4 regions of the Chitinophaga pinensis DSM 2588 genome follow, and region 3 is predicted to be linked to each of the others. Evidence: riboswitches for the same ligand, from Rfam matches in the RefSeq annotation. Region 3 holds a riboswitch; each other region holds the start of a gene.
What was found. Region 3 has a riboswitch for cobalamin ahead of CPIN_RS29945 (DUF5074 domain-containing protein). Riboswitches for the same ligand answer to the same signal wherever they lie in the genome.
Positions count from the first base shown of each region.

Region 1 (6,240 bases), 2.8 Mb from region 3:
TCCAGCCGGAATGGCTGCCAGGACACCAGGATCGTCGGTCTTAATGCACTGTAGTCATGTCCGGAGCTATATAACTTTGTCTTTTCGTTAATAAAGGTCGCCAACAGGTTTCCCTGCATTTCCACTTGTCCGAGATGCAATTGCGTAGCTGCAGCAGCCAGGGTCGTATAACGGGTAGGAATCGCGAAATGGTCCAGGTTAACAGCCGTCATTTCATTCAGCTGAAAGTCCGCCGAAAGCGCCACATCCCAGAAAGAAGTCAGTTTATACTGGTTAGCGGAGGAAATATAATATTCATGCTGGCGATAGCGGTTCATGAGCGGACCGTAATCCGTAATGATCGATGTATCAAGATAACGTACATAATCATACATATACTTGGCATTCAACAACATGGTATACCGCTTGCCGAATTTCTTGTTGTAGGAGGTTTGTACAAACAGATTGCGGTCCCACTGGTGTTGCCCGTTATAGAACTTATTACTGACAATAGCGCCAGGCAGTCCGCGGGTGGAATTGTAATAATAAACTTTCGCGTGCCAGGTACTGCTGTCTTTAAACTGCCCGTAGAGCCCCCCTTCTACGCGGGAAGCGTCTATACCGGCATTTTCCCTGACAGCGGTCGTATCATAGGTACCATTGGTGTACCTGAATTTATACCGGCCATTGCCATGCAGCCATTCACTGCTGATAACTGCTGACAGGTTACTGGAGATCTTTTGTTCCAGTCGTACCGAGGGGTTGACCATACCGAACGAACCGGTCTTAATAGCTACTTTGCCATGCGTGGTTTCTCCTTCATGAAAAATCGGTTTCCTGGATTGCAGATAAATGGAGGAAGCTGCAGAAAATCCTTTTGCAGGTTGAAGAATAGCGCCTTTCTGCGCATTATAAAGATCGATCTGTTCTATATTATCCAGCGAAAAACGCCCCAGATCCACGGTACCGTTCTGCGCGTTGCCCAATTGTATACCGTCATAAAATACGCCCACATGGTTCGTTCCCATACTGCGTACGTTCAGGGTTTTGAGTCCACCTAAGCCACCGTAATCTTTCAGCTGTACCCCTGAAAAGAAGCGTACGGCGTCAGCCACAGACAGGCTATTCATCTTCTCCAGCGCAACACCGCTCAGTGTCTGTACAGGAGAAACGGAATTATTCTTACTGGAAAAAATGGTAACGCCCTGTAGCATCCGGGCAGCAGCAGTATCTTTTGGTACTGCTGCTGCGGATGCCGGCTTCGCCTTATCCTGTGCAAACAGAGATAGCGGCAGAAAGGAAAGAAGTATAAGAAGACGGTAAGTCAATTAAATGTTGTTTTAACTACAAAAGCTCCCAGTTAAGAATTAGGAATTAAGAATTAGGAATTAAGAATTAAGAATTAAGAATTAAGAATTAAGAATTAAGAATTTATCATTTATTGACGCCTCGGGTGCATTCTAAGCTGAATACCACGCCGGCCCATATTGATATTAGGAACGTCCTTTCTTCTGGAAGGCTAACCAATTCTTAATTCTTAATTCCTAATTCCTAATTGATTATCATGCCCGGGAAGAAATACCCCTTGTAACTCGTTGCGTGCAGCAGCGCGCCATTTGCCGCACTATGTATATACAGCTGGTTATTAATATCAGCGCCATACAGATTCGCATTACTGTTCAGCACCAGTATATTTCTGATACGATCAAACCAGATACCCTTTCCGAAGAAGTACTGTCCTGAAGGCAATGTGATAAATGGCGTATTCAGAGATGCTGCCTGTCCCGGAAGATATTTATAGACTTTATTGTTACCGGAGATTATATAGATCGCATTTTCAGTGGTAGATGCTACCATCGAGCTGCTATTGTAGGTAAATTCATTGTAATACACCGGGAAATTGGTGGTGATGCTGTCTACAGACAATGCACCGGCATTGATCTTTTTCAGCTGTGTTTTCGAAGCCGCCCATACGCTACCGTCCTGGCTTTGTACAAAGCCAGATACTGCTGTACCGAGTTTCTTTGCGACACTGTAGTCATTGGTATTGAGTACCACGATACCATCGTTCACAGACAGGAGAAAAATATGATTGCCACTTCTGAACATATCTGTTACTTCTCCTGTTACCCCTGGAATGGCCGTGCCGAGCGTAAGGTTAGTCAGGTTTACGGGGAAAACGCCGGTGCTGGTACTTAGCAAACCTCTTGTTTCATCCACACCGACAAATGAACGGCCATCATCGCCCGGCAAAGACTCGATACGATTGGTTTCTTTTAATGTTTTGGCATCCAGCACGACCATTGGAGCGCCGTATTTACCAACAAGATATATTTTATTATTATAAACGGTACCAAACTCCATGGTACTGGTATTCGGACCTAATGTTTTACCGGGATTTTCAGCGCTGTAGACGTATTCTATTACCGTATCCTTGTCATAGTCAAAGAAGTTAAGATCCCCTGCTCTTGTACCATAGTTACCTTCCGTTACCATCAGAAAGCCGGTGCCATACTTTGATGGGATGACTACATCATCATCCGTTTTACAGGCAGCGGCTAGTAACAGACCACCTAATAACCAGAGGCGTAAATTTTTATACATACATCGAATTTTTATTACAATAGATAAGTTTAGTCTGGACAATAATTTTTACTAAACGGCAGTCAAACCGTCTATTTGGGGCATATCTTCAGCGGACTTTTAAACTACTTGAAATAAGCCTAAAGGCTATTACAACATCAGCGCTTTTCACCCGAAGACACGATATAGCTGTTGCAACTGGCAGGTCTTCTGGCTCTCCTGCTTTTCCCGGGCCTTCCCGTTCCGCCTGGGGCGGACAGTGGCTTTGAAGAGTATACCGGAAAAAACGAACGCGTATTGCGATACAGGATTACAGCTACGGGGATAGCTCCGGAGTTACACCGGATTCCCTATTAATTCGCCTTCAGGCGAAACCAAATGCGGCACAAACCTACTGTATGAGCAGTAAATATCCAAAAAGAAAAATACGTAGTATCTTGCCGCAAATTCAAAACTGTTCTGTTGAAACAACTATTTCTGATAGTAGCATTCCTCTTCGGGAGCTACTCCAGCTATGCCCAAAGCCTGCTTAACAAAACCGTCTCAGTCATCGCAGACCGCAAACCCCTGGCTGCTGTACTGGACGATATCAGTATGCAGGGGGATTTCCATTTCTCTTATGTCAAGGAATTTATTCATGATGATAGCCTGGTGACGGTCAATGTCAGCAATCGCTCTGTCAAACAAGTGCTCGACATATTGTTTCAGGGCAATTTCCAGTTCCGCGAGATCGGTAATCAGATCATTATACAACCCGGCACCTCTTCAAAAGAGAAGTGGTATGTAGTCAGCGGACAAATCAAAGACGCCACCACCGGGCGTCCTATCGTGAATGCCAGTGTCTATGAAGGCGTACAGCTGATCTCTACCCTAACCGATGATCAGGGGTATTTCAGGCTGCGTCTCCGTGAAAAGGAAAGAACCGCGGCCATGCTGACCGTCAGCAAGGAACTGTACCGCGACACCATCATGCTGGTACCTGGCGGGCATGACCAGGAAATGAACGCCACTATCAAACCCGCAGCCCCTATACAATTATCAATAGTAGACGTCAATCAACATACACATGTAGAACAGACTTTCTTTGGCCGTTTCTTCCTGTCTTCCAAACAGCGGATGCAGAGTTTGAACCTGAGTGACTTCTTTACCCGCCAACCCTATCAATACTCCCTCTTACCTGCTTTAGGCACACATGGAAAGTTGGGTTCGCAGGTGGTAAATAAATTTTCCATGAACCTGATAGGTGGCTATACCGCCGGTCTGAGTGGTGTCGAAATAGCCGGCATCTTCAATATTGACCAGAAAGCTGTCAAGTGGGTACAGGTAGCCGGCGTCTTTAATATAGTAGGCGGACATTTCAGCGGCGTACAGGTGGGGGGCATACATAATCACATTATGGACTCACTGAAGGGCTTACAGGTAGGCGGGGTTAGTAATATCCTGAAATACGATTTCCGTGGCGCACAGATCGGCGGCGTCTACAACCGGTCCGGTAGTGGTGGCAATGGTATGCAGATCGGCGGTATACTGAATAGTACGGGTGGGCCCATAAAAGGCGCACAGATCTCCGGCGCTGTTAATCTTGCGGGGGGAAATATTAAGGGTACACAGATCGGCGGTGTCCTGAATAGTACGATGGGGGTTATGAACGGCGCCCAGATCTCCGGGGCTATTAACTTTGGACGGGACACAGTTGACGGAACACAGATCGGTGGTGCGGTGAATGTTGCCTGGCAAAAGATAAAAGGTGCGCAGATCGCCGGTGCGGTGAATGTCAGCAAAGAAGAAGTGAGCGGTGCACAAATAGCCGGGGCAGTCAATGTCAGTATGGATACCATCAACGGTACACAGATCGCTGGCTTAGCCAACTATACCAAAGTGCTGAAAGGCGTACAGATCGGTCTTGTCAACTATGCCGATTCTTCCGATGGCTACAGCCTTGGCCTGATCAACATCGTCAGAAAAGGCTATCACCAGATCCTTATCTATAATAATGAAATGCTGGATCTCAATATTGCTTATAAATCCGGTAGCAGGAAATTATACAGTCTGCTGCTGGCAGGCATGAAACTGGGCCCGAAAAAAGCTTACAGCTTCGGCTACGGTATCGGACATCCGTTTCCGATGTCAGACCGGTCGGAGATCACGACCGAACTCACCTCCCAGTTCCTGTATGTGGGCAACTGGAATTCATCCAACTCCATAATCAGACTGCAGACAGCCTGGAATTACAAGCTGTTGAAAAACGTAACACTGTTTGCCGGTCCGTCCTTTACGATATACTACAGCGACAAGCTGGACGTGGCCGATCCTAAGTATGATGCGAAGGTTCCGGCACATTATAGTCCGTTTACTTTAGGCAGCGGAGTAACGGCCTGGTTTGGCTGGCATATAGGCGTCGGGTTTTTCTAGGATATTTTGGTAATTTTGCAGCTTCATTTTTAAAAACGGTTAAATTAAACACAGGTAATGTCAAAAGTTAAAGTAGGTTTTGTGCAAATGTCCTGTAGCGGCAATAAGGCTGAAAACCTTGCGAAGGCTACAGAGCGTATACGTGAAGCTGCTGCCAAGGGTGCACAGATTGTATGTTTGCAGGAATTGTTTACTTCCCTTTATTTCTGTGACGTGGAGGATTATGATAATTTCTCCCTGGCAGAACCTATTCCCGGTCCATCTACCGATGCTTTGCAGAAAGTAGCGGGAGAACTGGGCGTTGTGATTATCGCCTCTCTGTTTGAGAAGCGTGCACAGGGTCTTTATCACAACACTACCGCCGTGCTGGATGCCGACGGCAGTTACCTGGGTAAATACCGTAAGATGCATATTCCTGATGATCCGGCATACTACGAGAAATTCTACTTCACTCCCGGTGACCTTGGCTATAAAGTATTCAAAACAAAATTCGCCACTTTCGGTGTACTGATCTGTTGGGATCAGTGGTATCCGGAAGCAGCAAGGATCACTGCCCTCATGGGAGCGGAAATCCTCTTCTATCCGACTGCTATCGGTTGGGCGACCAGCCAGGATGAAGCGACCAACGTTGAGCAATACAACGCATGGCAGACCATCCAGCGCAGCCACGCCGTTGCCAACGGTATCCACGTGGTAAGCGTAAACCGTGTAGGTTTCGAGCAGGAAGGCGCTATGAAATTCTGGGGTGGCTCATTCATCGCCAATCCATTCGGTTCTATCATCTACCAGGCTTCCCACGAAAACGAGGAAGTGTTCGTACAGGAACTGGACCTGGGTCAGACCGACAGATATCGTACACATTGGCCGTTCATGCGTGACAGAAGAATTGATTCTTACGCTCCTATCACCAAAAGATTTATCGACGAAGCATAATGAACGGACAACCTACTCTGAAACAGCAGGGATACTTCTTCCCTGCCGAATTCCATCCGCATGTCGCCACCTGGCTGAGCTGGCCGCATAAAGAAGCTAGCTGGCCCGGAAAGATCCATACGATCTACCCTTACTACAGCCAGTTCATTAAATACCTGGCGGAAAGTGAAATCGTCCGTATCAATGTGAATGATGAAGCCATGAAGGCTTTCGCAACTGGTCACCTCCAGAAAGCAGGCGTAAACCTGGATAAGGTGGAATTTCATCTCAACCCGACCAACGACGCCTGGTGCCGCGACCACGGTCCGGCTTTTCTGATCAATCCGGCCGCTG
Region 1 covers NC_013132.1:4,893,195-4,899,434, reverse strand. Annotated here, with positions in the region: gene CPIN_RS19575 (TonB-dependent receptor) at 1-1,307, opposite strand, end outside; gene CPIN_RS19570 (DUF5074 domain-containing protein) at 1,531-2,583, opposite strand; cobalamin riboswitch at 2,746-2,956, opposite strand; gene CPIN_RS19565 (STN and carboxypeptidase regulatory-like domain-containing protein) at 3,025-4,974, shown strand; gene CPIN_RS19560 (carbon-nitrogen hydrolase) at 5,032-5,907, shown strand; gene CPIN_RS19555 (agmatine deiminase family protein) at 5,907-6,240, shown strand, end outside.
Region 1: another riboswitch for cobalamin. It lies ahead of CPIN_RS19570 (DUF5074 domain-containing protein); the one in region 3 lies ahead of CPIN_RS29945 (DUF5074 domain-containing protein).

Region 2 (6,240 bases), 2.1 Mb from region 3:
ATACATGGCATCCTGGATAATGCGACAGTTGTGGATGATCTGCTGAAAGATCATGCGACACAGTCATCCGGTGCACCGTTTGATTACCTCGCCTTTAAAGAGGAACAATACGATAAACTGGCACAACACCTACGCGAACACATCGACATGGCATATATTTACAGACAATTAAAGACACAGTCATGATCAACGGGCACGGAGACGACAGATACCTGTTCAATTATCCTGTTAAAGCCGATTTTAGTTCCAATGTATACTACGAAGGCTTGGCCGGCGGATTACGCCAGCACCTGACTGATTGTCTCTATAAACTGAACAACTATCCCGAAGCCAATGCACAACGCCTGCAACAGGCACTGGCCGACTGGCACCAACTCAGCGCTGAGCAGGTACTGGTCACCAATGGTGCAACGGAAGCTTTCTACCTGGTAGCCCACGCATTTCGCAGAAAATCAGTTACTATCGCTATACCAGCCTTCGCAGAATATGAAGATGCCTGTCAGGCGAATGACCTCAGCATCAGTTATATCCCTTACGATGAACTACATCCCGCTACCCGCTTCACGTCAGATCTCGTATTCTTTGGTAATCCGAATAATCCTACCGGCGCAGTATTACACCCTGAAACGATCCGGGAATTGCTGGGTGCACACCCGCAGACGATATTCGTGATTGATGAAGCCTATGTAGATTTTACGGAAGCAATCATCTCTATGGTGGGCGCTATCGATCAGTTGCCCAATCTTATTATTATAAAATCACTCACCAAGACATATTCCATCCCGGGTTTACGACTGGGTTATATCCTCAGTAACGCGACTATCATTCAACAGATACTCGCGTCTAAAATGCCCTGGTCTGTCAATGCCCTGGCCATTGAAGCCGGACTCTATATCGCACAGCACAGGGATGCATTGGCATTGCCTATCGCGGACCTGCGGAAAGACACGCTGGACCTGATGGCTGCGGTGAAGCATATTGAAGGTATACAGGTCAGGGATACCCAGACCAATTTCTTTCTTTCGCGGACAAACACCGGTACTGCGGCTGACCTTAAACGATACTTACTGGAAAATGAAGGTTTGCTGATAAGGGATGCGGCCAATTTCAAAAGCCTTAGTCCACAACATTTCAGGGTCGCCACACAAAGACCGGAAGAAAATCAGCTACTTATAAAAGGTATTCAGGCATGGATCAGCAGTATCTCTTAATCATTATTCCCTTAGTGGCGGGCTATCTGCTGGACCTGGCATTGGGAGATCCACGCTGGCTGCCACACCCGATAAGGTTGTTTGGTCATCTGATCAGCTTTGGTACCAAAACACTCAACCGGGGGAAAGGCCGTTTCCTGAAGGGGATGATTTTGAGCGTCTTACTGTGTGCTATCTGCTGGCTATTCTTTGCCGGCATGCAGTTTTGGTTACTGCGAATACAGACACCCGCCTTTTACTACCTGTTCACCTCCATTTTCGTCTTCTTTGCTTTAGCCAATAAAAGCCTCTTACAGGAAGGCCGCGAGGTTTTTGACGCACTGAGTAGTCAGGGACTGGATGCGGGCAGAAAACGCCTTTCCTGGATCGTAGGGAGGGAAACCAAAAACCTCGGCGAAAACCAGATCAGAACTGCCGTCTTTGAAACCCTCTCAGAAAACCTGAGCGACGGAGTCATTGCGCCCCTTTTCTATTACGCCGTTGGCGGATTACCGGCTATGATGACCTATAAGATGATTAACACCCTGGATTCCATGATCGGGTATAAAAAAGAGGAATATTTCTGGTTCGGGAAATTTGCCGCCAGACTGGACGATGTGGCCAACTTCATTCCGGCGCGTATCACAGCACTGCTCATGGTACTGGTAGCCTTCAGCAGACGGGGACTGACCTACATCTTCAGATATGGCCACCAGCACGCCAGTCCGAATTCAGGATACCCGGAAGCCGCCCTGGCAGGTATTATGTACTGCCGCTTTGGAGGGCCAAATACCTACCATGGACAATTAGTAGTCAAACCCTATATTGGTGAACACCCCCGGGATATTGCCCACGAAGAACTGCGCAAAGTCATGTATATCAATCATGCTGTCACATTCCTGAGCGTTTTACTCATAGTCGCCACCTATATAATATACGCCGTAACTACCTGATTGACTGCACGCTGTTCTATTCTCCTGCTAAAAAGAGCAAATAATTACCTACATTTGAGCCAGTTTCTTGGTTTTCGTCCGGCCCAAAGCCGGCTGAAATTAAAAGGGAATTTGGTGAAAACCCAAAACAGTTCCCGCTGCTGTAAGTTCTGTAACAGCTTTTAACCAGTGCCACTGTCGTAATCCCCAATCGGATGGGAAGGCGTTAAGAGTAGAACGAGTCAGAAGACCTGCCAACAAACTATGTTTATCCAACACTTCGGGAAAAAAGTCATGGGAGAACGTAATGCACGTATGCCGTCCGGTATACATGCTTCCTGTTTTCTATCTTTTTGCTGAGGTCTTGTTTAATCATTAACGGGTAATTAATGTATTAATCAAAAGTAACGAGTCGTATGGCAATTAAAGATCTGACTAAAGTTCAGAAGATCCTTTTTATCTGTAATGGAGGCACCTGTAATAAAAACAACGCCGCTGATGAAAACACGGTACAGCTCAGAACGCACCTCACAGAGCATGACCTCAATGACGAAATCCACACTGTTCGTACCAAATGCCTGGGACAATGTACCTGGGGACCAATGATCTTTATGCATCCGGAAGGTCTCTGGTATAAAAATGTAAACCTGGATACCACCCGCGAGATCGTGACGCAACATCTCCTGAAAAATGAATTGGTACTGGAACATGTGCATTTCCCGGAAGCTGAAGAGGTAGCATCCAGTCCGCTTACGCTCAAAAGCCCTCAGCCAAACGAATAAAACCCCGGCACATGAACATCTTACAACAGGATCTGACCGGATTTATCGTCCTGGCCGTACTTGGTTTACGTCATGGACTGGACCCCGATCATATTACTGTGATCGACGGATATACCTACCGTCTGCATCTCCATAAAAGTATCTGGACCAGATGGGTAGGCACACTCTTTACTTTCGGACATGGGATCATGGTCACCGCCATAGCCCTCTTCCTTTGTATACTGAAGAATAACTTCGAAATGCCTCCTGCACTGGATATCGTGGTGGAATGGCTGTCTTCCGTGATGCTCCTGTTTATGGGTATTTCTAACCTGATCAATCTGACCCGCAAGGACAGTACACAGACAGGTAGTTTCCGTAAGCGACTGTTACCCAAAACCTTCAGTAACAGTCTGAATCCGTTTACCGTTATCATCACCGGTATCATATTCGGGTTCATCTTTGATACCTCCTCCCAGATCGCTGCATTCGGTTATGCCGTATCCGTCTCTAATCAATGGATCTATGCTATCATGGGCGGCGTGGTATTCTCACTGGGACTGATCATCACCGGTACCTGCGATTCCCTGCTGCTGAGCAAGTTACTCAAGACCTTCGATCAGAAAAAGATCCAGAGTCATCGTTTTAAACTGAATGTGCTGATCACGATCATGTGTTTTGCCATTCCTATGTATAAAATTGCAAGCGCCTGGAACGAGTCCCTGGAACTAAATGATTTCCAGAATAATATTGTCGGACTCGTTTTTATTAGTATCATTATATCTTTATACGTGGAGCTCTACCTGCGGCACAGATACGCCAAACAGGAGATCGCCAATGAGACAGACCCACGTTAAGGATCAAACATTATATGAGCAAAGCACCGACAAATATCATCAGCATATTAGGCTGCGGCTGGCTGGGTCTTCCGCTGGCAATCCATCTTGTAAAAGAAGGATATACCGTGAAAGGCTCTGTCACTTCGGAAGATAAAATGGGAGAACTGACACAGGCACAGATCCAACCTTATCAGGTCATGATCACTGAAGCCGGTATTGAAAGTAATGACATAGCCGGGTTCCTGGAAAGTGAAATACTGATCATTAATTTTCCTCCTTCCCGCCGGGAAGACGTCGTGCTCTATCATCAGGCACAGATGGCACACCTCGTGAAAGCGATAGAGAAAAGTCCGGTACAAAAGGTGCTGTTCATCAGTTCCACCTCCGTCTACCCTGATGTAAACGGAGAAGTATTCGAACATGAAACCGCTACCCCGTCTAAAGGCAGCGGTAAAGCCTTACTGGCTGTTGAAAAAATGCTGCGTACCAATATCCGTTTTATGACAACGGTGATTCGTTTTGCAGGGCTGATCGGCTACGATCGTATGCCTGGCCGTTTCCTGGCCGGCAAGAAGAATGTAGAGAACGGTGATGCACCGATCAACGTTATCCACCAGGACGATTGCATCGGTATCCTCACGGGAATTATCCGTCAACAGGCATGGGGCGATGTATTCAATGCCTGTACAGATGAACATCCTACACGCAGGGAATATTATACTCAGGCGGCCGCTATCGCCGGACTGGAACTGCCTACATTCGCCGCTACCGCCGATCCTCATTTCAAAATAATCAACGCAGACAAGATCAAGCAACGACTGAACTATTCATTCAAGTACCCTGATCCTGTCCAATTATTACATACCGGCATATGAAAGGGATATTAATCTGTGGTCACGGCAGCCGCGATCCTGAAGGAGTCGAAGGCTTTAAAGCACTGGTGGCATTATTGCGCAAACGCTATCCTGACAGGATGGTGGATTATGGTTTCCTGGAATTCTCGCACCCCGTATATGCGGCGGCTGTCGAGCGGATGTATGTGGCAGGCATACGGGAGATCATCGCTATTCCGGCCATCCTCTTTGCCGGTGGCCATGCCAAGAATGATATTCCTTTCGAAATGAATACCCTGCAGTCCCAATATCCGGATTTGCGGATCAGACTGGGCAGACATATTGGTATTACGCCTTCCATCCTGCAGCTTGCGGGTAAACTGGTAGCAGCAGCTGAAGCAGCATATCCTTCACTGGACAGACAGGAAGCTTGTCTGCTACTGGTAGGACGAGGCACCTCCGATCCTGACGCTAACTCAGATGTAGCCAAAATGACGCGTATGCTGGGAGAAGGGTTGGGCTTCGGATTCTCTACCACGGCTTTTATCGGCGTAACGCAGCCGCTGCTGAAAGACCACTTACCCATCATCGATCATCTGCCTTATAAAAGAATTGTGGCATTACCCGTGTTCTTATTCACCGGTGTACTGCTCAAAAAGATCTATTCTCAACTGGAAGAATTCTCCGCAACGACCGGCAAGCAGGTCATCGCTACCAAATCATTTGAATGTGATGAACTGCTGTTGCAAACCATAGACGAGCGCATCCGGGAAGTACAGGAAGGTAGTCCGGATATGAATTGTCAGCTGTGCAAATACCGCACACAGATCATAGGTTTTGAAGAAGAAGTGGGCAAAGAACAGGTCGGTCACCATCTGGCTGTGAAAGGCATCTTATTCGAAGAAGAAGAAAAACCTGGTGAAAAGAAAACCGTTCTGACAACCGTTAAAAAGATACTCGGCATCTGATACATGAACAGCAAGGGAAAGATATATGGTGTATCATTGGGCCCCGGCGATCCGTTACTGATCACCGTTAAAGGCATGCAAACACTACAACAGGCAGACAAGATCTATTATCCGGGCTCTCTCCTGGCGGATGGCAGTACTTCCAGTTATTCATTACAGATATTGCAGCATTATCAGCTGGACACGGATAAATTGCATGGCATGTTTCTGAAAATGTCCGACGACCGGGAAGTAGCAGAACAGACATATGCGGCCACTTTCCAGGAGATGCTGGCCGATTACCAGACAGGCTTACAGATAGCATTCGTCAGTGAAGGAGACATCTCCTTTTACAGCACTTTTGCTTATCTGCTAAAACACATCCAGCAACACCAGCTGGAACTGGAAATTATTGCGGGAGTACCGTCCTTTATATTAGGGGCCGCCCAACATCAGTCGTCACTGGCCATCCTCAATGAGAAGATCGCGATCCTGCCGAGAATGAAAGACCGGGATACCCTCTCCCGCTACCTGGAAGAGTTTGAAACCGTTGTGCTCATAAAGGTCAGAAGCGTACTACAGGACATCCGCAGCCTGATCCAACAGACCGGCATCCAGATTGTTTATTGTGAAAGACTCGGTACCACACAGCAATACATCACCACAAACATAAACGACCTGGAAAACAGGGAGATCCCCTATTTTTCATTACTCATTTTGAAAAGAATATGAAGTTAA
Region 2 covers NC_013132.1:5,559,709-5,565,948, forward strand. Annotated here, with positions in the region: gene CPIN_RS22160 (cobyric acid synthase) at 1-186, shown strand, start outside; gene CPIN_RS22165 (pyridoxal phosphate-dependent aminotransferase) at 183-1,211, shown strand; gene cbiB (adenosylcobinamide-phosphate synthase CbiB) at 1,190-2,143, shown strand; cobalamin riboswitch at 2,195-2,395, shown strand; gene CPIN_RS22175 ((2Fe-2S) ferredoxin domain-containing protein) at 2,539-2,904, shown strand; gene CPIN_RS22180 (HoxN/HupN/NixA family nickel/cobalt transporter) at 2,916-3,740, shown strand; gene CPIN_RS22185 (SDR family oxidoreductase) at 3,755-4,597, shown strand; gene CPIN_RS22190 (sirohydrochlorin chelatase) at 4,594-5,523, shown strand; gene cobI (precorrin-2 C(20)-methyltransferase) at 5,527-6,234, shown strand; gene cobJ (precorrin-3B C(17)-methyltransferase) at 6,231-6,240, shown strand, end outside.
Region 2: another riboswitch for cobalamin. It lies ahead of CPIN_RS22175 ((2Fe-2S) ferredoxin domain-containing protein); the one in region 3 lies ahead of CPIN_RS29945 (DUF5074 domain-containing protein).

Region 3 (6,240 bases):
GGCTACGACGCCGATCCGGAGGTTGATATCAAAGCTCTCCTGCGTATTCTTTTTATACAGCAGGAGGGCTTTGATGGCCGCATCTTTTACTGAGGGAGGGATAATGAAGGTCGCTCCATCACCTCCGAAGAAAAAAGGTACGGTAATATTGGCTTTAAAACTGATGTTCAGTACGGCAACGATACTTCCTGTAGCAACCAGGTTGACGGTTTCGTGTTGTCCGCTTTGTACCACGGCAGTGGATCCTTTGATGTCGGTGACAATCACGAACCAGTCTTCCGGTATTTTGTAGAAGAGGTGGTCTTCCGTGAGTAATTCGCTTAGTGGAATACGGTTGACCGGTAACCGGGAATAAAACTGATCGCTGTTGACTGTCATAAACTATTACTGCCGCTTTTTCTGTTGTTATAAGTGCAACCTGAATTCCATCATCAGGGCAGGTCCGGTTTTCCGGTCTTTTATTTCGGTACCGGGCACCTTATCACCACCGTCGGTATATACGTTGGTGGTCTGCTGAATAGATGAAACAAGGAACTGTGCTCCAAAGCTCGCTATTCCTGGTATTACTTCAAAATACGGGCCTATTCCAGCCAGTTCGCAGAAGGCATGTCCTTTTACTTTGACGTAGGCTTCTTCTGCTCCGGCAGGAGACACCATGGATTTGATATTCATGGGACCCCAGGTTGCTCCGATAATCGGTTGCAGGAAGAAGGATTTGGTTACCGGGATGATGTATTGGGCTATAGGCCCAACGAGTAGGTTGACTCCCCTGTTGTACACGCCGGCGCTTTTCTTGCTGGCGACGCTGAGACCACCTGTTACGCTGAAACCGATAGACATTTTATCGATAAAATGGTAACCAGCTCTGGCTGATAGCTGGGCTGCTGTTCCGATGTACTGTCCCATGGGCACAACGGAGCCGGTCAGGCCGAGGCCACCGCCTACCCACCAGGATCCTTTGTTGATTTTAAGTGTATAAGGAACGTGTTTTTTCATGCTTTGCGCCGGATCGATCTGTTGTGCGGAACATACCTGGATGGTCGCGAACCAGCATACGGCGGACATGAGTAACGCGAAGATCCCGCTTGCAGGGATTCGACTGTGCTTGTTTTTCATGGGAGATAATTGGAGGTTATAAAAGTATAAGATAAGTCAGCTTTTTCCCTGCGTGTAGCGGGGAATGAAGCCTGGAGCTGTTGCATGTATTTAAGTCATATAGTGTCTTTTCTGATTTACCTGGTCTTTGCTGACGGGAAATCTTCGTTTACGAAGATGCGTGTGAAAGATCACTTCACCTGATAGACTGTCTTTGGCGATTTGTCTGGTCGTTATGGACAGGGATTCTCCGTTTTACGAAGAAAGGAGTGAAAGCTCATTTCACCTTTGGTGACTGTCTTTTCCGATTCGTCGGATCGTTGCTGACAGGGAATCTTGGTTTCAGGATGAAAGATGCGAAAGGTCATTTCACATGATATACTAATACTGGTTGATTTTTGACGAAAGCCTGGGGCCTGAATAGTTAGTTTTGGCGTTGCGGCACTACATTACTATGTAACAAATGTAATAACTTCTTTGGAAAAGTAATGCGTTTTGTACATATGTTGAAAATGTGTTATAAAAGTGTCATCCGGACAGGATATCAAGATAAAAAAAGCCGTTCATTTATTGAACGGCCCGGGGTCAGATAAGGACATGGTAAGTATGTCTTGTTTTTATTTTTTCATGTGGAGGTCCAGCAATCCTGTTACTTCTGTGGATATCTCACCTAACCAGCCTGCTTCTGCGCGCATACCGGTATATACTTTTATGAAGTCAACACCTGGGAGGTCTACAGTATTACCGTTTTTGTCGACCGCCCAACTGATCTTGATAGCTGCATTTTCTTCGGCGTCGCCTACATTATCTGCATAGCCCCAGGCAAAGGGTTTACTAACGAAGTAAGTACCGTTTCCTGACTGGTCTTCTATGTTGTTGCTGGTGAGCAATGTGCCGGTGAAGGAAATGCTGTCGCCTTTCCATTGCGGATAATAAGGGGCTGTATTGAATACGTTTTTAGAGAGAAATCCTGATTTGCCCCGGTTATCTTTCCACCGGATATAGGTAGTATCGAGCATGTACATACCATCGGGTTTCTGTTCTTTGTTTTCGTCCGGTTTGTAATAGGTGATCTGATAGCCGTGTGTCGTCTCGGGGCTGTTATAATCGGAGCCAGCGATCTCGTACCATTCATCATCGGGTAGTCCGTTGCCATTGGCATCTATAGCCACCATCACGATACCGGCTTCAGACCAGTTAGGAAAGGCATTACTTTTCAGGAGGAAATCATATTCCTCTTTTTTGCTGATGATCGTATGATCTGTTCCGAGTACAACATAACCGCCGAAGCCACCGAGGGAGATCATGCCATTTGTATTCAGCTGTTCCTGCGCTTTTGCGATCATTTCTTTATCTGTGTTACCTTCTTCCCAGGGAGGCAGACCGTTGGTGAACTGTCCTGGCGCGGGGAAGTAATCAAACACCGTTACAGCGCCTGTGTACGTCTTTCCCGTCACTTTTACAGTAATCTGTTGCTGTGTGCTGCCGGCGTTATTTTTTGCGGTAAAGGTGAGCGTAAAGGTGCCTGCATCACCGAATGCATACAGCAGATTTTTTGCTGTACTGATGGTATCATTATTCAATACCCAGGTGTAGGTGGTAGAGACGGAATCGCTTACTACGGCGGGGTTTACTTTGAACCATTTCCTGTTATCCACCGCGAAACCGCCGTCGGGAGTGGTAATGGTGATTTTAGGCGCTTCGGCAGGCGGTTGTTGTACATCTTCATCTTTCGAACAACTGCTGATGATAAGCGTAATCGCTGTTGCAGCGAGTAGAATTTTTCGCATGATAATCTTTTTTGTTAAATGGTAAATGACTCCGTGTCTCTTCTATCAGGTGATGAAGAAACACGGAGGGTTTATGAGTTAATGAAATACGGGCATGGCAGGGAAGTACCAGCCATTGAAGACATTTGAGTTAATCAGTGCACCAGTGCTTGCGTTGTAGCGGAGGACCGTGTTAACGCTACCGGTAAATGGCCCATTGACGGTGGTTACGACGAGTGTATTGTTACTCTTGTCGTAGGCAGTACCTGCGCCGTAGAAGTATTGTCCGGATGGCAGTGTAATGAACGGTGTAGACAGTGAAGCGGTGTTACCGATAACGTAACGATAGAGCGTGGTGCCACCCATGAAGCCATTGTTACGTACGATAAAAATGCTGCTGTCTGTCGTAGAAGACGTAATCGCGGAATGGCGCCATGCCCCCCATGGAGATGGTGTGGAGAATGGCAGTTTAACGGCGCTACGTGCCAGGGTAGTGGAGTTGATACGGATCAGGGAGTCTGTGTTAGCGGCATATACTGCGCCGTCTTTACCCAGTGCAAAACAAAGGTTTGCCGTACCGAAGGAACGTGCTACTGTGAGTGAGGAAGCGTTGTAGGCGACGATACCTTCTGTTTGTGCATGTACAAAGATATAATTGCCTGCTTTGATCATATCGCCGCTATAGCTGCTGATACCAGGCAGTTTGGCGCCGGCAGTGAGTCCGGGGAGGGCAATCGGATATACGCCACCGCTGGTGGTGAGTAAGCCTTTGGTACTGTCAAGTCCGAGGAAGGCGTGTCCGTCATTGTCGGGCATAGTCGTCAGCCGGGCTGTTTCCACCATGGTGTTAGCGTCTGTTACAACCAGCGGACCGCCAGCTTTGACAACGATGTACATTTTGTTTCTGAACGTAGTGGCGAACTGTAAAGTACTGGTAGCGCCACCTAATGTTTTGCCGGGGTTTGCGGCTGCGTAAATGTTGAGTCGCAGGGTATCGGCACTGTAGTCGTAGAAGTGCAGGTCACCGGAACCGTGTCCGTACCAGCCTTCATTGGCGATAAAGAAGCCGTTCGCGAAACCGGTAGCAGCGATGGCATTGTTAGCTGCGATAGCGGGCAGGGACAGTTGTTCTGTTTCATCTTTTCTGCATGCGTGCAGTAAAGGCAGTAGTGCTACGAGTACGAGCAGGTAATGTTTGATTTTCATATAAAGGGTTGAGTGATTAAGCACATCCATACCCTTCATTCAATGATGCGACCGAGTTTGAAATGTAGTCATACGTATGCCTGTCTACTGTTGATAACGGCATAGGTGGGAATACGTATCAATCATCTCTTACACACACGGTATGTATGTGATATGGTCATACGTATGCCTGTCAGCTGTTGTTAGCAGCATAGGCGGGCGTACGAATCAACAATCACATTACACACGGCAACAATTGCGGTGTACATGTAACATGGCGTATATGTATGCCTGTTTGCTACAGATAGTGGCACAGGAGCATACATATAACAATCACATCACACACACGACAGCTAATGCAGTATGCGCAAAGGGGGTAAATAAACACCAGAAAAGAATATAGAACCTTTACAGGCTACACTCTTCGCCTTTCACCCGAAAGCGCTTGAATGAAGTTGCAAGGGGCAGGTCTTCTGGCTCCCTGATGTTCCGGTGGCCTTCCCGTCCGCCTGAGGCGAGACAGTGGCAAAGAGAGAACCGAAATGATACTCAGGTTACAGCTACGGGGATAGCTCCGGTTTTGCACCGGATTCCCTTTTAATGCCCGGAGTGCGGGCAACCATTTGCAGGAGCGAAAGTACGGAAAAGAATTAAGAATTAGGTGATAGCCATACAGGAGATGGGAGAAGTCACAATAAATGTGCGTTCCGTTTTGTGGTATGAATAAAAAAGCGTCCGCTGTTGGCAGGACGTTTTTTTTATAATTTTTTAAGTTCTGATTGCTATCTGATGATAGTGGCATTTTGCGACAGCAGTTCTTTACCGTCTTTGGTGATCTTTACAAGGGCTGGCGGAGCCTCTTTTTCGCCTAATACGGTGAATACGCATTCGTAGGTGTAGCCATTGTTGACGAATTCGTAGTAATGATTACCACCTGTACCTTCAAAGACAACTTTGCCACCATCTATTACGAGGTCAGGCGTCTCATTCATCTTGCTTTGTAATTTCCAGGAAGAATAGCGATACTGGTCTTTTCCCATATTATCGATCCTGATGCGGAACTTTTGTGTTTCCAGCAGGTACACCGGTCGTTTATATTTTCTGACTGATTTGTCCAGTTCTTTTTTATCGCTGGAGATCAGTGCGGCTTGTTTTCTTTTTTCAATAGTGGATTGATAATTCACTGCAATCAGTTTACCATTATCATCCAGCCATACTTTACCGTGTTCAAGCATTATGCCACGCCATCCCATTGCTATCCAGTCTTTATCTGGTTTGGAATTGACGATTGCTTTTATGAGTGATTCATCAAAGATCTCGTTATATCTCTCCAGGAATTCTTCCTTTGTTTTTACCGGTGGGATAGGTGCATCTCTTCTTAGGGGGAATGCTACTTTAGCAGCCAGTGCTTCCTTGTTTTGTTGTTTTACGTTGCTGATAAATTCGGCAATTACTTTCTGATGTTCAGCTGTTGTTTCCTGTGCCTGTACTGCCACAAAACTGGTGGCCAGTAATAAGATGGCGATGAATACTCTTTTCATAAGTTCGTTTGTGGGTAGTTAACAGAAATGGATCTTTTCCACTGCAAGGTAAATTATTCTTCTATGCAACGTATAGCGTGTTTCCCTGGTATTTCTCATTCGGGAAAACTACGTCACTTTGACAGTGTTTTGTGCTCGTAGTTTCGGAATTCCGGAAGTAAATTGGCCCGTAGTTATAAGCTAGTGTATGTGTTTTGTGTTGACTATTATAATGTTATGGTTTGATTGTCCTGAATGCCCCTCATTTTCTGAAAAATAGGCTTGATACGATATATACATGCTTTATATACGGCGTATATACGACGCATCTATACTGGATCTCCCTATGACGCGTAAATCAGGTCAATCTGGCAGCATCAGAGATACTTACCCAGTAGGGTGATCCCTTCGGTCAACTGTTCTTCTGAAAGTGACCCATAGCTCAGTCTGAGACCGTTGACAGGTTGATCGATGCTATAAGTGTCGGGAGGGATGATGCTGACGCCTTTGACTTTTAGTTTGTCCAATACCTCAGTCCAGTTGATATCTTTTTCCGGGGTCAGCCAGAAGGCAAGTCCGCCTTCAGGAAGTGTATAACTCACTTTATCACCTATTTGTTTTTCCAGCAGTGCTGCAGTGAAGTCTCTTTTGGCTTTGTAGTGATGGGTGGC
Region 3 covers NC_013132.1:7,650,974-7,657,213, reverse strand. Annotated here, with positions in the region: gene CPIN_RS29960 (DUF3095 domain-containing protein) at 1-378, opposite strand, end outside; gene CPIN_RS29955 (hypothetical protein) at 406-1,116, opposite strand; gene CPIN_RS29950 (PKD domain-containing protein) at 1,713-2,885, opposite strand; gene CPIN_RS29945 (DUF5074 domain-containing protein) at 2,964-4,070, opposite strand; cobalamin riboswitch at 4,496-4,688, opposite strand; gene CPIN_RS29940 (hypothetical protein) at 4,832-5,590, opposite strand; gene pdxR (MocR-like pyridoxine biosynthesis transcription factor PdxR) at 5,947-6,240, opposite strand, start outside.

Region 4 (6,240 bases), 490 kb from region 3:
CCAATGGCGATGGCACATTTTCACAACTCGCTGTTACCCGTGATGTTACGGAAAGAAAACGGTCAGAGCAGACGCTAAAGAGACATGACATCATTCTCCGGGGACAAAAATATGCGCTGGAACAGGCTGTACACGGCAAACCTATCAAAGAAGTACTGGAAACCCTGGTAAAAACAGTGGAGGATCAGTCAGATGGTTCTTTAATGGCCTCCATTCTGCTGATAGATCCGGAGGGCAGGCGGATGTTGCATGGTGCATCACCCAGTTTGCCTGCCGGTTACAATGAGGCCGTCAACGGTGTAGAGATCGGCCCGGCTGTGGGTTCCTGCGGAACTGCTGCCTTCAGAGGAGAAGAGATTACCGTACAGAACATTGCCGATGATCCCTTATGGGCCGATTATAAAGAACTGGCCTTATCACATGGTTTGCGCGCCTGCTGGTCCATACCGATCCTCTCTTCGCAGCAGCGCCCTATCGCAACATTTGCACTCTATTATAGCATAGAACAAACACCTGCTCCGGAAGACAGGGAAGCGGTGGAATTACTGGCAAGAACGGCCGGGATCGTGATAGAATGGTACAGGGAGATCGCTGAGCGCAAGGAATTAATGGCCCAATTGGAGACCCGTGTCAGCGAGCGTACCAATGAGCTCAATAACGTCAATGCCGCTTTACAGAGCTCTAATGATACCCTGGAACAGTTTGCACACGTGGCCAGTCATGACCTGAAAGAACCGGTCCGGAAGATCAAGATATTCACATCCAGACTGGAGGATGAAACGGGACATTTACTGAATGAGCGAGGAAAGACTTACCTCCATAAGATCCAGTCATCCGCAGAGCGTATGTCTACCATGATAGAAGGGGTGCTCAACTACTCTGTGCAGAACGGAGCCCCTAAGATCAACGAAAAAATAGACCTGAACATCATCATAGAAGAGATCAGGAATGACCTGGAGGTCGTGATCCAGCAGAAACATGCAGTCGTGAATGCGGGTCCCCTACCGGTCATAGAGGGCGATCGCATACTGATACACCAGTTGTTCTATAATCTGCTGAACAATTCACTGAAGTTCACTACTGAGCAGGAGCGACCTGTCATCACCATTGAAGCGACGCCGGTGCTGCAACACGAGGATGCCAGTTATAATATTCTGATAACGGATAACGGTATCGGCTTTGATCAGCAGCAAAGCGAAAAGATATTCGATACCTTCACCCGCCTGAATTCAAAGGACAAATACGACGGTACGGGCCTCGGACTGGCCTTGTGTAAGAAGATCGTACAACGCCATCATGGGACTATTATGGCGAGCAGTGAAAATGGGAAAGGCGCTACTTTCAGTCTGATATTGCCAGTCGTACAACCCGCATCAGCCGATCTGCAACCCGTATAAAAAACGCGGTCCGGAATAGCAGACTGCCATTCCGGACCGCGGTATAATACCTTGTTTTATTACCCTTTACTCTGTGGATTGGCAGTTGCCAATACCACTTTTGCCCCGATTTCACGGGCTACTTCCATCACTTTTACGACTTCTTCCACCGGCACTGTTCTTTCTGCGTTGATAACAATGGTCGGATCCACTGTTTCACGTCCGAGTGCAGGGATCAGCATCTGTTTCAGGCTTTCGAAAGGCACCTTGTTTGTCCCTACGAAGAATTCCTTTTTATCATTGATGCTGACTACCACCGTTTGTCTTGCTTTCGTATTGCTCTTTGCTTTGGGCAATGTCAGCTTGATCACATTCGGATTGGCCAGCGTAGATACGATCAGGAAGAACAGCAACAGAATGAACAGGATATCATTCAGTGCGCCGTTGTGCAGCTCCAGATGCCGCTTGTTTCTTCTATTGCGTAAATTCATATTTTACAATTACAGATGATCAATGATTTATCTTGTTGGTTCCTGCAAAATATCAATGAACTCTGCTGAAGCGCCTTCCATTTTATTGATCACCTTATCGATCTGTGCATTCAGGAAGCTGTAACCGATGTAGGCTACCAGACCGATGATCAGACCTGTAGCGGAAGTGATCATCTTTACGTAGATACCACCAGCAATCGTGCCCAGGGTGATATCGGACGTGATAGAGATATTAAAGAACGTCTGGATCATACCTGCGATAGTACCCAGGAATCCGAACATCGGAGCGATACCTGCGATAATAGACAGGATCACCAGGTTCTTTTCCATCTTATAGATTTCCAGTTTACCTACATTCTCCATGGATTTCTCGATACTTTCGATAGGTTTACCTATACGTTGTACCCCTTTGTCGATCATACGTGCTATAGGACTGTTGGTGTTTTTTGACAAAGAGCGGGCAGCGGAGATATTGCCATTGGAGATATGATCCCTGATCATGGGCATAAAGTTATCTTCCAGCTTACCGGCTTTGGAGATGGTCAGATATCTTTCCACGAAAGCGAAAACAGCGATCACGGAAAGGATACCTAAAGGTATCATCAGCACACCACCTTTAGCGATCAGGTCGAGTAGTCTGATTTGCTGATCGGCAGCTGCCGCGGTAGCCGCTGTGGCAACGGTGTCTGCCTTTGGCTGTAATAGAGAATCCTGTAATAATGTAACGAGTCCTAAGAGCATGAATAAATTTTTAACCTTGCAAAAGTATATATTTCAAATGCAACAAGGGAGGAAGATACCAATAATATGGTAAACATTTAACGTATGTTCCGGCAAAATATTGCCAATCAACGAACTAATTAGCTACGTTCTTCCCAAACCTGTGCCAGATGGACAATAGTTTGCACGGCTTTTTCCATGTCCTGGATACTCACATACTCATTTTTGCTGTGCAGGGCCATCTCACCAGTGAAGATATTCGGACAGGGTAAACCCATAAAAGAGAGTCTGGAACCGTCTGTTCCGCCACGGATGATCAGCCTTAAAGGCTCTACCCCTGCGCGTCGGATGGCTTCTTCTGCATTAGCTGTTACCTCCGGATGCAGGTCCAGCACTTCTCTCATATTGCGGTATTGCTGTGTAACGGTAAGGGTGGCGCTGGCCTGTGGATAACGGGCCATCACCGTATTCATAATATTACGCAGGAAGGCGGCATGATCTTCCAGTTTAGCCGTTATGAAGTCACGCAGTATAAAATCGATCTCCGCATGTTCTACGATACCGTGTATCCTTACCGGGTGAATAAAGCCCTGACGGTCTTCCGTAGTTTCGGGTGACAGACTGTCTTTCGGAAGCGCATCCACGATTTCGCTGGCTATCTTAATGGCACTCACCAATTTATCCTTGGCTGTACCCGGATGTACGCTAACACCGTTTATGGTGATCTTTGCGCCATCTGCAGAAAAGCTTTCATTCTCCAGTGAACCACGTTCACCACCATCTAATGTATAACCAAACTGCGCACCCAGGCGTTGCATATCCAGTTTTTCCACACCACGCCCTACCTCTTCATCCGGTGTAAACAGGATACGGATATCGCCATGTTTGATTTCAGGATGTGCCAGCAGGAACTGTGCGGCATCCATAATTTCAGCTACACCTGCTTTGTCATCTGCACCTAACAGCGTAGTTCCACTGGCGGTAATAATATCATCTCCTTTTTTAGAAACCAGGTAAGGATGCTCGGTAGCTCTGATCACCGTACCCTCTTCCGGCAAAGCAATATCGCCTCCGTCATACTGACGATGAACAATTGGTTTTACATCTTTACCACTACAATCGCTGGAGGTATCCATGTGAGAACAGAAACAGATAACAGGCACCTGTTTATCTGTATTACCGGGGATCGTGGCAAACACATAACCATGTTCATCCATGATGGCATCTTTGATGCCCATTTCCTGTAACTCGCTGACCAGCAGGCGGCCAAGATCTTTCTGCTTTTCTGTGGAAGGAAAGGTCTTGCTGAGTGGATCTGATTGTGTATCTATCTGTACATAGCGCATAAAGCGCTCAGTTACCGTGTATTTATAATTATTGAACATATTGCAAACGTAAGGAATTTCGGATTCCGGCAAATAAGTACAGCCCGTTTTCTATGTCCGGCAGAAAAAATCACTGTTTAAATCGCAATTCTGATCCAAAACAGTACAATCATCTACATGAAGATCTATATAAGAACAAAACACCAAATAAAAATACTTTATAATAATTTTGTTCCACAATACTAAGTTTGCACAGAAAATAAACAAGGTTACTTATATTGTTGTGGAACTTAAATGCCACTCAATAACTGTTTGCGGTGTTCTTCCGGTAAAAAAGAAGGAATTAAAAAGGAACCGTGTGTAAATCACGGGCTGACGCGCAACTGTAAGTAACCTCCCGGGTTATGGCCGGCATATGTCCATTGTCGGGTACGTCTGCAGACGTACAGACGAGAAGGACGGTCATAACTGTTACAAGCCAGGATACTTGCCACAGACAGATTGATGTATGCTTTCGCGAATATGGAGCAGTCATCAGGTTATCAGCGCCGGCACTCTATTGTTGACATCCCGTCAGCGATCTGCCGCCTGTCCCTGCCCTTCTCATTCCCGTATCGCATACCTGCAGTAAGTCTCCTATTATTTCACTCCTTTAAAAACATGCAAGTATGCAAACCAACATTCTTGGCTATCCGCGTATTGGTAGCAACCGGGAATTGAAGAAGGCCAATGAAGCCTATTGGACCGGAAAGATCTCCCTTGAAAAATTACAGCTTACCGCCAGACAGTTACGCCGACAGAACTGGGAGACATTACATCAGGCAGGAATTGACCTGATTCCTTCAAATGATTTCTCTTATTACGATCAGATACTTGATATGTGTATCATGACCGGCGCTATACCTGCCCGTTTCCAGGCATTAAAGGAAAGTCTTGTTACACCGAGCAGTCCGGAGCTGTATTTCGCGATGGCACGTGGCTATCAGAAAAACGGATTTGATGCAACGGCCATGGAAATGACTAAATGGTTTGATACCAACTATCATTACCTGGTACCTGAATTTGATGCTTCACAGGAATTCAGTCTGCTGTACAATAAATGCCTGGAAGAATTCAAAGAAGCACAGGCGATCGGCATCCATACCAAACCTGTATTGGTAGGTCCTGTCAGCTTCCTGCTCCTGGGAAAAATAAAAGAGGAATCCTTACAGCTGCCAGCCTTGCTGGATAAACTATTACCGGTATACATCCAAGTATTACAATCACTTTACCAGGCAGGCGCTACCTGGATACAGATAGATGAACCTACCCTTGTACTGGACCTGACACCGGCACAACAGGACCTCTTCCTGCAGGCATATGCGAAGATCAGAAAAGCAGTTCCTGCACTGAAACTTCTGCTGACTACCTACTTTGGCGGATTACAGGATAATACAGCCCTGACCACACAGTTGCCGGTAGATGCTTTACATATAGACCTGGTCAGAGCGCCGGAACAACTGGATACTTTACTGGCGGCTTTACCTGCCGGTTTACAACTTTCTGTAGGTGTTGTGAATGGTCGTAACATATGGAAAAACAACTACGATACGTCCCTCCTGCTGATTAATAAGGCGATTGCAGCCCTTGGAAGAGAACGAGTACTCATAGCGACTTCCTGTTCACTGCTGCATACACCTTATGATCTTGAACTGGAAACAGACGAATCCGTACTTACACCACAGATCAAAAACTGGATGGCTTTTGCAAAACAGAAAGTGTATGAAGTGATCGCGTTGAAAGATATTCTGAATGGTCATGATGAATTGCTGCTGCAAACAAACCAGCACACCATGCAGGAAAGAGCAACAGCTGCTATTATTCATAAACCAGCTGTTAAAGCGCGCCTGGCAGCCCTGACGCCTGCAGATGCAGCACGTAAAAGCATATTCACTGCCCGTCAGAAAGCACAGGAAGAAGTATTGCAATTGCCGCTGTTTCCTACAACGACAATCGGCTCTTTTCCGCAAACAGAAGATATCAGAAAGCTACGCGCCGATCTGAAAAAAGGAGATATTACAAAAGAAGGATACGATACAGCTATTCGTAAAGCCATACAGGATTCTGTACAGTTACAGGAAAGCCTGCGCATAGACGTACTGGTACATGGAGAGTTTGAGCGTAATGACATGGTGGAATACTTTGGTGAGCAACTGGAAGGATTTGTATTCACAAAAAACGGCTGGGTACAGAGCTATGGTTCCCGATGCGTAAAACCACCGGTGATATATGGCGATGTGCAACGTAGTACACCGATGACAGTTGAATGGAGCAGTTATGCACAATCGC
Region 4 covers NC_013132.1:8,136,931-8,143,170, forward strand. Annotated here, with positions in the region: gene CPIN_RS37285 (sensor histidine kinase) at 1-1,397, shown strand, start outside; gene CPIN_RS32045 (biopolymer transporter ExbD) at 1,457-1,867, opposite strand; gene CPIN_RS32050 (MotA/TolQ/ExbB proton channel family protein) at 1,895-2,608, opposite strand; gene pepT (peptidase T) at 2,728-3,972, opposite strand; cobalamin riboswitch at 4,211-4,421, shown strand; gene metE (5-methyltetrahydropteroyltriglutamate--homocysteine S-methyltransferase) at 4,581-6,240, shown strand, end outside.
Region 4: another riboswitch for cobalamin. It lies ahead of metE (5-methyltetrahydropteroyltriglutamate--homocysteine S-methyltransferase); the one in region 3 lies ahead of CPIN_RS29945 (DUF5074 domain-containing protein).